Regions from separate parts of the Actinoplanes sp. NPDC020271 genome, predicted to be linked through region 1. Evidence: riboswitches for the same ligand, from Rfam matches in the RefSeq annotation. Region 1 holds a riboswitch; each other region holds the start of a gene.
The links. A riboswitch is a leader RNA that binds a small molecule or an ion and turns the genes downstream of it on or off. The one in region 1 is predicted to bind cobalamin.

Region 1 (4,275 bases):
CGACTTCCACTACAACACCTCCGCGGACACTGCCCTGACCGCGAACGGCTGGACGCCACGCAGCTACCAGGGCGGGCCGGGCGTCGCCGGAGCGAACTGGTCACCGGCGAACGTCACGTTCCCGACCGCCAACGGGGACAAGGTCGCGCAGCTCACCGCGTACACCGACGGCACCGCGGCCGGAACCGGGCACGCCGAGCTCTACTCGACACAGAAGCGGTACCTCGAAGGCACCTACGCCAGCCGGATCAAGTTCACCGACACCCCGGCGTCCGGCCCGGACGGCGACCACATCAACGAGACGTTCTTCACGATCAGCCCGCTCAACTCCGACCTCGACCCGACCTACAGCGAACTGGACATCTCCGAATACCTGCCGAACGGAGGCTGGGGCGAAACCGGGCCGATCAACTATCAGACGACCTGGTACACGTACCAGAACGAGCCCTGGTACGCCGACAACCTGCACTCCTCGCAACGCTCCAGCCTCGACGGATGGCACGACCTGGTCGCGCAGGTCGCCGACGGGCACGTCGTCTACTGGATCGACGGGGTGCAGGTCGGGGACCACGGCGGAAAATACTTCCCACGCCAGACGATGACGATCAACTGGAACCTGTGGTTCATCGACCTGGCGGCACATGCGGGCGGGAAGAGCACGTACGTCCAGCAGGTCGACTGGGTGCTCTTCGCCAAGAACCAGGTGCTGTCGCCGGCCCAGGCGACCTCACAGGCGGCCGGGTACCGCACCGGCGGGACCGCGTTCCTGGACACCGTCGCGTCGAGCGGCACGTGCTCCAACCCGTCGACCCCGCCGTCCTCGCCGCCGTCGTCCCCGCCCACCTCGCAACCACCGGCGACCGGGTGCTCGGACGCGCCGGAATGGGCGTTCGGCAACGTCTACCTGGGTGGGGCGCTGGCCAAGCACGAGAAGAGCAAGTACGGCGACCCGTCCGGGCCGGCCTCGGGGCAGGGCAAGCACCTGTGGAAGGCGCGGTACTGGACACAGGGCTCCGAACCGGGCTGGACCGAGCAGTGGCAGGACCTCGGCCCCTGCTGAGGCATCACTCATAGCGGCGGGGCGCCTCTACCGGGGCCCCGCCGTTCCGGTCTGCCGGCCACCCACGCTGTTCCGCGACGCGGGCGGCCGCTTCTGTCGTACCCCCGTGGTCCGATCGCCCCCGTCGATCTCTGGTGAGGAGTGTGCAGTGGGTGCTTCGGGGTGGGACTACCGCGTCCTCATCAGGCCGATCTCGACGCGGGGCTGCGGGAGGCCCATCGGCGGGAGCTGGCCCACGACAGTGCTTACTGGTGGAAGCAGATCCGGGACGGGAGTGCCGAGCCGATCCCGGATCGGCCGCCCACCATCGGTGAGCTGTTCGAGTCGGAGTACATGCAGGAGACCGGAACGCACTCGATCCTCGACATGGACGAGGTGCTGCCGCCGGGCTCGGCGTTCCGTTTCGGCGGGGTGCTGCCGCTCACCGAGGCCGAGGCGATCGAGGAGACCGGGGTGGCCACGTTGACCGTCGAGCACATCCCGATGCTGGCGCGAGTGCTCCCCGAGCAGCGTTGGGGCGGGCGGTGCGCGGTGCTGCACGATGATGCCGGTAATCCGTCCGAGATCTACTTCTGGGGCGTTTCGGGGGACTGACGCGTGTTGTCCTGATGACCTTGTGCGACACACCATGTGGCGTTGCGGAGCGAGAGCCGCACCCATATATAGTGGCCAACGCGGCTGGTTCGGCGGGCTTCGCAAGGGGTGCGCCGAGGTAAGAGGGAATCCGGTGTGATACCGGGACTGCCCCGCAGCGGTGAGTGGGAACGACCGCCGTCACACGGCACTGGGCCGCGAGGCCTGGGAAGCGACGGTCAGTAGGAAGCCTCGCGAGAGGCTACGCCCGCGAGTCCGAAGACCTGCCAGCGCGCCGCACGCAACCGTGTGCGGCGGTCGAAGGCCGCGTGGGACGGCCGACGCCCTGACTGCCCCGGTGCGCGTGCGCCCGGGGTAAGAGTGGTGTCTTCCTGCGCGTGGTCAGCGGCCGTGTTGACTCGCGAGGGAAGAGGGCCATGACGCTCACGCCGGAGAAGAGCCTGGAGACGGCTGCTGTGCCGGAGCAGCGCCGTCACGTCATGCAGGTGCGCAAGCGCAACGGCGAACTGGAGCCCGTCGACGTCAACAAGATCGTCGTCGCGGTCGAGCGGTGGATCGCCGGCCTGGACGAGGTCGACCCGCTTCGCGTCGCGACGAAGACGATCAGTGGGCTGTACGACGGCGCCACCACCGAGGAGCTGGACAAGCTCTCGATCCAGACGGCCGCCGAGCTGATCGGCGAGGAGCCGCAGTATTCGCGGCTGGCCGCCCGCCTGCTGGTCGACCTGGTCGAGCAGGAGGTCGGTGAGCAGGGCGTCACCACGTTCAGCGAGTCGATTGCGCTGGGTCACGCCGAAGGCCTGATCGGCGACACCACCCTGGACTTCGTCATGAAAAACCGGGACAAGTTGGATGCGGCGATCGATCGTGACGCCGACCTGCGCTTCGAGTACTTCGGGCTGCGCACCGTCGCTGACCGTTACCTGCTGCGCCACCCGACCAAGCGGATCCCGATCGAAACCCCGCAGTACTGGCTGCTGCGCGTTGCTTGTGGGCTGTCGCAGACAGTCGACGAGGCGATCGGCTTCTACCGCTTGATGGCGAGCCTGGCTTATCTTCCCAGCTCACCGACCCTGTTCAACTCCGGCACCAAGCACACCCAGATGTCGAGCTGCTTCCTCGTCGACTCGCCGAAGGACGAGCTGGACTCGATCTACGAGCGTTACCACCAGGTCGCGAAGCTGTCGAAGTTCTCCGGCGGCATCGGCATCGCCTGGTCCCGCGTGCGGGGTCGCGGCGCGCTGATCCGGGGCACGAACGGCAAGTCGAACGGCATCGTCCCGTTCCTGAAGACCCTCGACGCGGGCGTGGCCGCGGTCAACCAGGGCGGCCGGCGCAAGGGCGCCGCCTGCGTCTACCTGGAGCCGTGGCACCCGGACATCGAGGAGTTCCTGGAGCTGCGGGACAACACCGGCGAGGAGTCCCGCCGCACCCACAACCTGAACCTGGCCAACTGGATCCCGGACGAGTTCATGCGCCGGGTCGAGGCCGACGAGGACTGGTCGCTGGTCGACCCGTCGGATGCGCCTGAGCTGCCGGATCTCTTCGGCGACGCGTGGACCGAGGCGTACCGGATCGCGGAGAAGAAGGCGGTCAAGACCGTCAAGGCCCGCGACCTGTACGGCCGGATGATGCGCACCCTGGCGCAGACCGGCAACGGCTGGATGACGTTCAAGGACCGCTCGAACGCGCTGTCGAACCAGACCGGCGCGCCCGGCAACACGATCCACCTGTCGAACCTGTGCACCGAGATCCTCGAGGTCAACAGCGACGACGAGACCGCGGTCTGCAACCTGGGCTCGATCAACCTGGGCGCGCACACCGGCGCCGACGGGGTGGACTGGGAGCGGTTGCGCTCCACCGTCCGTACCGCGGTGGTGTTCCTGGACCGGGTGATCGACATCAACTACTACCCGTCGCAGCAGGCGGCCGCGTCCAACCCGCGGTGGCGCCCGGTCGGGCTGGGGCTGATGGGCCTGCAGGACGCGTTCTTCACGCTGGGTCTGCCGTTCGACTCGGCCGAGGCGAAGGAGCTGTCGACCCGCGTCCAGGAGGAGATCTTCCTGACCGCGCTCGAAGCCTCCGCCGGTCTCGCCGAGCAGTTCGGACCCCATCCGGCGTACGCCGAGACGCGAGCGGCCAAGGGCCGGCTGCACCCGGACCTGTGGGGCGCCTCGGTGTCGCAGACCGCGCGCTGGGACGCGCTGCGCGCCACGATCGCCGAGCACGGCCTGCGCAACTCGCTGCTGATCGCGATCGCGCCGACCGCGACCATCGCGTCGATCGCCGGTTGCTACGAGTGCATCGAGCCGCAGGTGTCGAACCTGTTCAAGCGCGAGACGATGTCCGGCGAGTTCCTGCAGATCAACACGTACCTGGTCCGGGAGTTGAAGTCCCGCGGCCTGTGGACCGCCCCGATCCGGGAGGCGATCAAGCGCGCCGAGGGTTCCGTCCAGGCCATCGCCGAGCTTCCTTCGGACATCAAGGAGCTTTTCCGTACGGCGTGGGAGCTGCCCCAGCGCGCCCTGGTCGACCTGGCCGCGGCCCGTGCGCCGTTCATCGACCAGTCGCAGTCGCTGAACCTGTTCATGGCCGCGCCGACGATCGGCAAGCTGTCGTCG
Region 2 (4,275 bases), on a different contig from region 1:
TCCTGGTCAGATCGAGGCGTTCGAGCGCTTCGCCCGCGAGTGGATGCGTCTGGTCGCGAAGCACGGCGGTGTCCATCACGGATATTTCCTGCCGGCTGAGGGCGCCAGTGACCGGGCCGAGGCGTTGTTCAGTTTCGAGAGTCTGGCCGCCTACGAGTGTTATCGCGCCCGGTTCGGCGACGACCCGGAGTTCGTCGCCGCGGACCGGATCCGGGACGAGTCGGGTTGTGTGCTGTGGTACGAGCGTACGTTCATGCGCCCGCTGCTGCCCGAATAGCCGACGCCACCCGGGGTGGTGGCGCCGGCCGGGGTGGTCAGTAGGCCGGCACCAGCCAGCGCAGGCTGTAGTAGACGCTGGAGCTGGCCGCCGCCGCCTTGACCAGGCTCGTACCCGACACGAAGTTGATCACTGAACCGTTGGATTCACCGGGAAGATCACCCCAGACGTACGTGACGGTGCCGCTGACCGGGTCGTCGTCGATGTTCTTGACCATCCGGTTGGCGTTGATCAGCCCCACCCCGGGATAGTCGCCGCACCAGTGCACGCCGACGCCGGGGCTGGCCGGGTCGGGCCAGTGGGTGGCCGTGTCGGTCACCGTGCACGTGGTCCCGGACTTGGAGAACTGCGTGACGCCGCCGTTGGCGGTCACCCACAGCCGGTCCGGGTTGCCGCGCACGGTGGTGAGGTCGTGCCCCCATGCCTTGGCGGTGGCCGAGACCTTGGTCTGGCCCGGGATCGGGAATTCCTGGTCGACGGCGATCGTGCCGGCGTCCGGCGTGTACCGGTAGCGGACCAGCTTGTCGCTGCCGACGGCCCACAGCCACGGCCCGGCCGGGTCGTAGAGCACCTGGTGCGCGGCTTCGAGGCTGACCTCGGCGACCGGCTTCGTGCCCGGCGTCCAGTTCTGACCGGCGGTGGCCGACCAGATCTGCACCTTGCCGGGCAGTGGCAGGGCGACTGCGACGTTGCCGTCCGGCATCAGTTCGGCGCCGTGCACGTTGGACACGCCGGTGCCGCCCACGTTGACGGCCCATTTGCGGCCGGAGAGCGCGGGGTAGCCGACGACGCCGACGAACCCGCTGGAGTTGTCGGCGACCACCAGCACCTGACCGGGGCCGTACCGGCCGGCCGGGCGCAGCTTCACGTCGACCCCGCCGCCCCACGTGCCGGCGGGGACCAGCGTCGTGTCGGTGAGCGAGTGGTACGCGTCGGGCGCCCACCACAGGAACGGCCCGGTCGTCTTCCACGCCGCCGGGGCGGACCCGTCGTAGAACTCGATGCGCTTGGTGGCGCCGTTGGTCGCGGCGAGCACCGGCCGCCCCGGATTGATCTTGATCTCCAGGGTCGGGATGTCGTACGTGATCGCGCACGGCCCGGCGGTCGAGGCCGGGTTCATCGCGCAGAAGTCCTTGTACGCCTTGGTCTCCTGCTCCCCGGCCGACAACCGCAGCCCGTTGTTGGCCAGCGCGCCCGACGCCCACGCCCGGACCATGGCGGTCACGTCGAGCCGGAAGATGCCGTCGGTGTTCTCCGGGTCGGTGGCGTTCGGGTGGTCCTGGCAGCCGAGCGCGTCGTTGCCGATGCCGAAGGTGGCCGCCGCGCCGTACCCGGAGACGGTGCCGGGCTGGTTCGCCCAGGTGACCGTCGACGCGGTCCACGACTTGCCGACCGCGTCGGCGTACATCCACCAGCCGTCGCAGGATCCGGTGTACGAGTTGTACAGCCGCAGCGAGGCGCTCTCGATGCTGGCGCCGCTGAGCTTCGAGACGTCGAACTGCAGGAGGCTGCGGTATTTGGTCACCCCGTTGTCGGGGGTGCCGATGTGCAGGAACGCGCCGAGGCTGTGGTCGGCGGTGTCCGCGGTGGTGATGTAGGTGTCCTGCGTCCGGGTCACCAGGTTTCCCGGGCCGCTGAGCACCAGCGGCGACAGGCTCGGTGTGCTTGCCGCGGCGGCCGCGGCGGCGGTGGGCGGCACGGCCGCCGGGGTGATGACCGCGGGCAGGGCCAGGGCGAGGAGCAGATGGGCCACCGGAAATCGTCGGCGCACGCGAACCCCTGTTCGTCGATGGTTGTCGTTGCGTCGGAAAGCTTAGGACCTGTCCGGCGCGCGGGCCGAGGGCGATAGGGTGCGAGGCGGCACGAACTTGTTGCGAGGTGCCCCGCCCTCGGCGGGGAGAATCTGGGAAGCCGGTGGGAGTCCGGCACGGGCCCGCCGCGGTGACCGGGGAGCTGCCGCCCACACGCGTTCGCGCGTAGCCACTGGCCGGGAAACGGGCTGGGAAGGCGGGCGGTGAGGTGACGATCCGGGAGTCCGAAGACCGGCCTCGCGTCCGACCGCAACGGGAGCCTGCCCATGATGCACGATTTGTACGAGATCATCCACCGTCGCCGTGACGTCCGCGCCGAGTTCACCGGCGACGCGGTCGACGACGCGGTGCTGGACCGGATCCTGACCGCCGCGCATGCCGCGCCGAGTGTGGGCATGTCCCAGCCGTGGGACTTCATCGTCGTACGGGAGGAGGGGTTGAAAAAAGCATTCCACGAGCACGTCCGTCACGAGCGGGACGTGTTCGCCGCGACGCTGGAGGGGGAGGCCGCCGGCCGGTTCGCCCGCATCAAGATCGACGGCGTGCTGGAGTCGACGCTGTCGATCGTCGTCACCTACGACCCGGAGCGGGGCGGCCCGGCGATCCTGGGGCGGCACGCGATCGCCGACGCCGGTCTGTACTCGGTGTGCCTGGCGATCCAGAACCTGTGGCTGGCCGCCACCGCCGAGGAGCTGGGTGTCGGCTGGGTGTCGTTCTACCGCGAGGAGTTCCTGCAGGAGCTGCTCGGGATTCCGGCCGGCATCCGCCCGGTCGCGTGGCTCTGCGTCGGCCCCGTCAGCCGGCTCCAGGAGATTCCCGACCTGGAACGCCACGGCTGGCGCCGTCGCCGGCCGCCGGCGCTCGCCCGTCACGACGACCGGTGGTAACGATGCCCTGCCCTGACGCGGCCAGCGAGGCGAGCAGGTGCAGCTTCTCCGCGTTCTCACCGGCCTCGTCGGGGTAGTAGAGCACCAGCAGCAGGCCGTCGACCGGCAACTTGTCCCGGTGCAGGGTGAGCTCGCCGACCACCGGATGCCGCACGGTGGTCGTGCCACCCTGGAGCTGCCGCACGTCGTGACGCGCCCACAACGAACGGAATCTCGCACTGGACAGCGACAACTCGCCGACCAGCTCGACGACCCGGGCGTCGTCGGGCGCGTCACCGATGGTCTGGCGGAACGCCGCGACGAGGCCGGCCGCGGAGCGTTCCCAGTCGGCGTGGAACTCGCGTTCCTCCGGGTCGAGCAGCATCGACCGCAGCCGGTTCTGGCCCGGGCGCAGCCGGGGTGACAGCGCCGTGGCCAGGGTGTTGGCCGCCAGCACGTCGAATGCCCGGCCCTCGACGAAGGCCGGGACCCCGATGGCGGCCAGCAGGTGATGCAGCCGTGCGGGCACGTGCTCGGGCCGGGTCCGGGGGCGTGTCCGCGGCCTGGGCGCGATCAGATCGAGCAGGTAGCGGCTCTCGACGTCGTCCAGGTGCAGGACCTTGGCGAGCGCTTCCAGCACCTGAGGTGACGGGTTCTTGTCGCGGCCCCGTTCCAGCCGCAGGTAGTAGTCGGCGCTGATCCCGGCGAGCAGCGCCACCTCCTCCCGGCGCAGACCCCGGACCCGGCGGCGGGTCCCGGGCAGGATGCCGGCCTGCTCGGGCGTGACCAGTTCGCGCCGCGCACGCAGGTATTCGCCCAGCCGATTGGTGCTGTCGCCGCTCATGAGGCCGAGGCTAGTCCCGGCGCGAGCGCGGACAGGGGGTCCTGCCACTACCTGGATCAGCAGAGCACTTCCTGGGCTCTCGCGGGGCTGCGACCTTGGTGTTCATGGACATCAACCACCGCACGGTCTTCATCGCCGGGGGCACCTCGGGCATCGGCCTGGGCCTGGCCCGCCGTTTCGCCGCCGCGGGCGGCACCGTCATCGTCGGCGGGCGCCGCCCGGTCTCCCTCGCCGGTCTGAGCACCGTCGAGATCGACGTCACCGATGCCGGCTCGGTGCGGCGGGCCCGCGACACCGTACTGGACAGCCACCCCGGCCTCGACGTCGTGGTCACCATGTCGGGGATCCAGCCGACCGAGGACCTGCGCGACCCGGAGCACTTCACCGTGGCCGAGGCGGCCGTGCAGACCAACCTGCTCGGCACCATCCGGGTGCTCGACGCTTTCACCCCGCACCTGGTCGCCCGGGGCACCGGCA
Region 3 (4,275 bases), on a different contig from region 1:
ACGTCGGCGCCCTCGATCAGCCGCGCTGCCTTCACCGTGACCAGCTCCGGGTCGCCGGGCCCGAGCCCGACCCCGTAGAGCCGGCCGGCCACCACGTCGTTCGTCATCGTCCTAGATCCGCTTTCCGGGTTTCATTCGGTTTCCGAGGCCAGCGCGTTCACCGCGGCCGCGGTCATCGCGCTGCCGCCGCGCCGGCCGCGCACGATCAGATACTCCAGGCCGGACTCGGCGAGCGCCTCCTTGGACTCCGCCGCCCCGATGAAGCCGACCGGGATGCCGAGCACCGCGGCCGGCCGCGGTGCGCCCGCCTCGATCATCTCCAGCAGCCGGAACAGCGCGGTCGGCGCGTTCCCGATCGCCACGACCGCCCCACCCAGCCGGTCACCCCACAGGTCCATCGCGGCGGCGCTGCGGGTGTTGCCGATCCGCGCGGCGATCCCCGGCGCGCTCGGGTCCCGCAACGTGCAGATCACCTCGTTGTTCGCGGGCAGCCGCTTCCGGGTCACGCCGGACGCCACCATCTCCGCGTCGCAGAGAATCGGCGCGCCGTCGAGCAACGCCTTGCGCGCCGCGGTCACCACCCCTGGGCTGAACCGGACGTCTTGCACGAGGTCGACCATGCCGCAGGCGTGGATCATCCGCACCACCACGCGGGCCACGTCCTCCGGCAGCTCACTCAGGTCCGCCTCGGCCCGGATCGTGGCGAACGACCGCCGGTAGATCTCCGCGCCGTCGTGCTCGTACTCATACGCCATTCGGACCCCTCCTCGCCCCGGCCACCAGCTCCGCCAGCCCAACCGCACTCGCGCCGGCCGCACTCGCGCCGGCCGCACTCGCGCCGGCCGCACTCGCGCCGGCCGCACTCTCGTCGTCCGTGGCCGCGTCGTCCCGGCCCGCGTCGGCCCCGCCCGCACTCGCGTCGGCCCCGCCCGCGCCCACGGCGTCCTCCGGGTCGGCTCCGCAGCCGCTGAGCAGCGTGCCGTCCGCCGAGCGCCTGGTCACCGCATATCCGCCGGTGGTCGCCTCGGCTCGCACGTGCGGCCCGGCCGGGCTCCCGCAGGCCCGCTCGCACCCCACCCAGTGCACCGGCAGACCCGGCGCGAACCGGGTCGCCGCGGCCGCGTCCGCCCGCACGTCCGCCAGCGATCGCGCGCAGCCCGGCCGGCCCGCGCACGCGCTCACGCCGCTCCACCGCGAGGAGGCCGTCACCACCAGCCCGGCCGCGTCCATCCGCCCGATCCAGGCCCGGGCCGCGGTCTCGGCGAGATCGGGCACCACGATCCCACGCCACGGCGTGACGACCAGACGCTCCGCGTCCTCAAGAGCCTTCACCTGTACGCCCTCGAGCCGCCCCAGCGGCACCGACGCCCCCGCCGCGAACTGATCGCTTCCGGTCACGCCGTCGCCCAGAGCGTCGGGTGGGCGCATCGACACGACGCCGACGAGGTCGCCCGGCTCGACGACGTCGAGCACGGCCGTCGCCGGAACGCTCACCGGCACGACGCCGAGCGCCGCCGCGACCCGCCGCGAGACCCGTTCCGGTCCGTCGGGCAGCTCCCGCAGCCGCCAGGCGGACCCGCCGCCCGCCTGCACCCGCGCCGCCCGCTCGGCCAGGAACGCGTGCCCCGTCGCGACCAGCGACTCCACCACCCGCCCGGCGTCCACCCGCAGGCCGGTGTCGTGGCCGCCGAACCGCAGCGCGAACCGGCCCCCACCGGGCACGGCGGCGACATCCGCGGCGAGCGGCACGTGACCGATCGCGAACAGGAACTTGCCCGGCAGCGCGGCCAGCCCGGGGTCGGCGATGATCGCGGCGTCCAGCTCGGTCACCAGCCGGCGCAGGGGAGCGGCGGCCAGCGGCGGGGCGGCAATGTTCCGTACCGAATCGTGGGTTGACGACGGCAGCAGCCCGGCGGCGCGCAAGCGGGCCGCCAAGGTCTCCGTCTGCTCGGCTCTCAATGCTCTGAGCTGCAGGTTGGCCCGGGAGGTCAGCTCCAGCCGGCCGTCGCCGAACTCCTCGGCGAGCTCGCGCAGCGACCGCAGCTGAGCGCCGCTCAGCAGGCCCCCGGGCAGCCGGACCCGCGCCAGCAGCCCGTCGGCCGCGGGGTGGAGCCGCAGCGCGCCGGGGCAGGCGTCGGTGTCCGACTGACGAAGGCGAGTCACGGCCCGGATACTACGGGCGGCCTCCGACATGAACGCATCCTCGGGTCGGCAGCATCACAACTTCGTCAGCGGCGTCACACACCTCGTCAGCGGTGTCACAGGCCCCGCCCGGGCATCGAGACCCGGTCACGTCCGGGCGTCCAGTAGCGTGTGGCGGAACAAGTGAATTCGAGCGGCGACGCCGCGGAGGAAGCCGGTGCGAGTCCGGCGCGGTCCCGCCACTGTCACCGGGCTCAGCCGATTCTGGCGAGGCCCGGGAGCCAGGAACTCCCGTCGCCATGCCGATGACTACCCGGGGCGCGGACCCCGAGGGGGAGCGCACGCGTGTTTCTGCTGCTGTCGACGTCCGACACGGACCTGCTCAGCGCCCGGGCCAGCGGCTCGGCCTGGCGGCTCGGCAACCCGGCCCGCACCGGGGTCGAGGATCTGCCGGCCCTGCTGGACGGGGTCGAGCTGGTCGTGGTCCGCATCCTCGGCGGCCGCCGGGCCTGGGAGGAGGGCCTCGACGAGCTGCTCGGCGGCAGCCTGCCGGTGATCGTGCTGGGCGGCGAGATGCAGCCCGACGCCGACCTGATGAAGCTCTCCTCGGTCCCGGCCGGCATCGCCGCCGACGCGCACGTCTACCTCGCGCAGGGCGGCGGGGAGAATCTGGCCGCGCTGCACGACTTCCTCTCCGACACCGTGCTGCTGACCGGCAACGGTTTCGCGCCGCCGGTCGAGAGCCCGCAGTGGGGCATCCTGCCGCGCGAGCCGGCGCGGGAAACCGCACGGCCGACCGTCGCGGTCCTCTACTACCGGGCCCACCACATGGCCGGGAACACCGCGTTCGTCGAGGCGCTCTGCCAGGCGATCGAGGCGAAGGGCGCCCACCCGCTGCCGATCTTCACGTCCTCGCTGCGCACCGCCGCGCCCGAGCTGCTGGCCGAGCTGCGCAAGGCGGACGCGCTGGTGGTGACGGTTCTCGCGGCCGGCGGCACCCGCCCGGCGACGGTCAGCGCCGGCGGCGACGACGAGGCGTGGGATGTCGGGGTGCTGGCCGATCTGGACGTGCCGATCCTGCAGGGGCTCTGCCTGACCAGCTCGCGCGCGGCCTGGCAGGCGAGCGACGACGGCCTGTCCCCGCTGGACGCGGCGACCCAGGTGGCGATCCCCGAGTTCGACGGCCGGATCATCACGGTCCCGTTCTCGTTCAAGGAGATCGACCCGGACGGCCTCTCGGTCTACGTGGCCGATCCCGAGCGCGCGTCCCGGGTGGCCGGCATCGCGGTCGCGCACGCGCGACTGCGCCACATCCCGCCGGCCGAGCGCAAGATCGCGCTGATGTTGTCGGCCTACCCGACCAAGCACTCGCGGATCGGCAACGCGGTCGGCCTGGACACCCCGGCGTCGACGGTCGCGCTGCTCGCGGCGCTGGCCGACAAGGGCTACAAGATCGGGGACTTCGGTTCCTACGACGGCGACGGCCTGATCCATACGCTGATCGCCGCCGGTGGGCAGGACCCGGACTGGCTGACCGAGGAGCAGCTGTCCGGCAACCCGGTGCGCATTCCGGAATCCCGCTACAAGGCCTGGTTCGACACGCTGCCCGACGACTTCCGGGAGAGCGTCGAGCAGCACTGGGGGCCGCCGCCCGGTGCGCTCTACGTGGACAACGGTGACATCGTGCTCGCCGCCCTCCGCGACGAGAACGTCGTGGTGATGGTCCAGCCCCCGCGCGGTTTCGGCGCCAACCCGGTCGCCATCTACCACGACCCTGACCTGCCGCCGAGCCACCACTACCTGGCCGCTTACCGCTGGGTGGCCGACGAGTTCGGCGCGCACGCGGTGGTGCACGTCGGCAAGCACGGCAACCTCGAGTGGCTGCCCGGCAAGAACGTGGGCATGTCCGCCTCCGACGGCACCGACGCGGCGCTCGGCGACCTGCCGCTGATCTACCCGTTCCTGGTCAACGACCCGGGCGAGGGCACACAGGCCAAGCGCCGGGCGCACGCCACGCTGGTCGACCACCTGATCCCGCCGATGGCCCGGGCCGAGTCCTACGGCGACATCGCCCGTCTGGAGCAGTTGCTCGACGAGCACGCCAACATCGCCACGCTCGACCCGGCGAAGCTG

Region 2: another riboswitch for cobalamin. It lies ahead of bluB (5,6-dimethylbenzimidazole synthase); the one in region 1 lies ahead of ACH442_RS42095 (ribonucleoside-diphosphate reductase subunit alpha).
Region 3: another riboswitch for cobalamin. It lies ahead of cobN (cobaltochelatase subunit CobN); the one in region 1 lies ahead of ACH442_RS42095 (ribonucleoside-diphosphate reductase subunit alpha).

What each region holds. Positions count from the first base shown of each region.
Region 1 covers NZ_JBIRWQ010000033.1:57,510-61,784, reverse strand. Annotated here, with positions in the region: gene ACH442_RS42105 (glycoside hydrolase family 16 protein) at 1-1,060, shown strand, start outside; gene ACH442_RS42100 (hypothetical protein) at 1,223-1,654, shown strand; cobalamin riboswitch at 1,723-1,940, shown strand; gene ACH442_RS42095 (ribonucleoside-diphosphate reductase subunit alpha) at 2,071-4,275, shown strand, end outside.
Region 2 covers NZ_JBIRWQ010000030.1:72,626-76,900, forward strand. Annotated here, with positions in the region: gene ACH442_RS40585 (NIPSNAP family protein) at 1-277, shown strand, start outside; gene ACH442_RS40590 (DUF6528 family protein) at 315-2,030, opposite strand; cobalamin riboswitch at 2,137-2,343, shown strand; gene bluB (5,6-dimethylbenzimidazole synthase) at 2,355-2,975, shown strand; gene ACH442_RS40600 (helix-turn-helix transcriptional regulator) at 2,884-3,798, opposite strand; gene ACH442_RS40605 (SDR family oxidoreductase) at 3,903-4,275, shown strand, end outside.
Region 3 covers NZ_JBIRWQ010000010.1:118,837-123,111, reverse strand. Annotated here, with positions in the region: gene ACH442_RS23015 (precorrin-2 C(20)-methyltransferase) at 1-107, opposite strand, end outside; gene ACH442_RS23010 (precorrin-8X methylmutase) at 132-755, opposite strand; gene ACH442_RS23005 (precorrin-3B synthase) at 745-2,163, opposite strand; cobalamin riboswitch at 2,323-2,456, shown strand; gene cobN (cobaltochelatase subunit CobN) at 2,488-4,275, shown strand, end outside.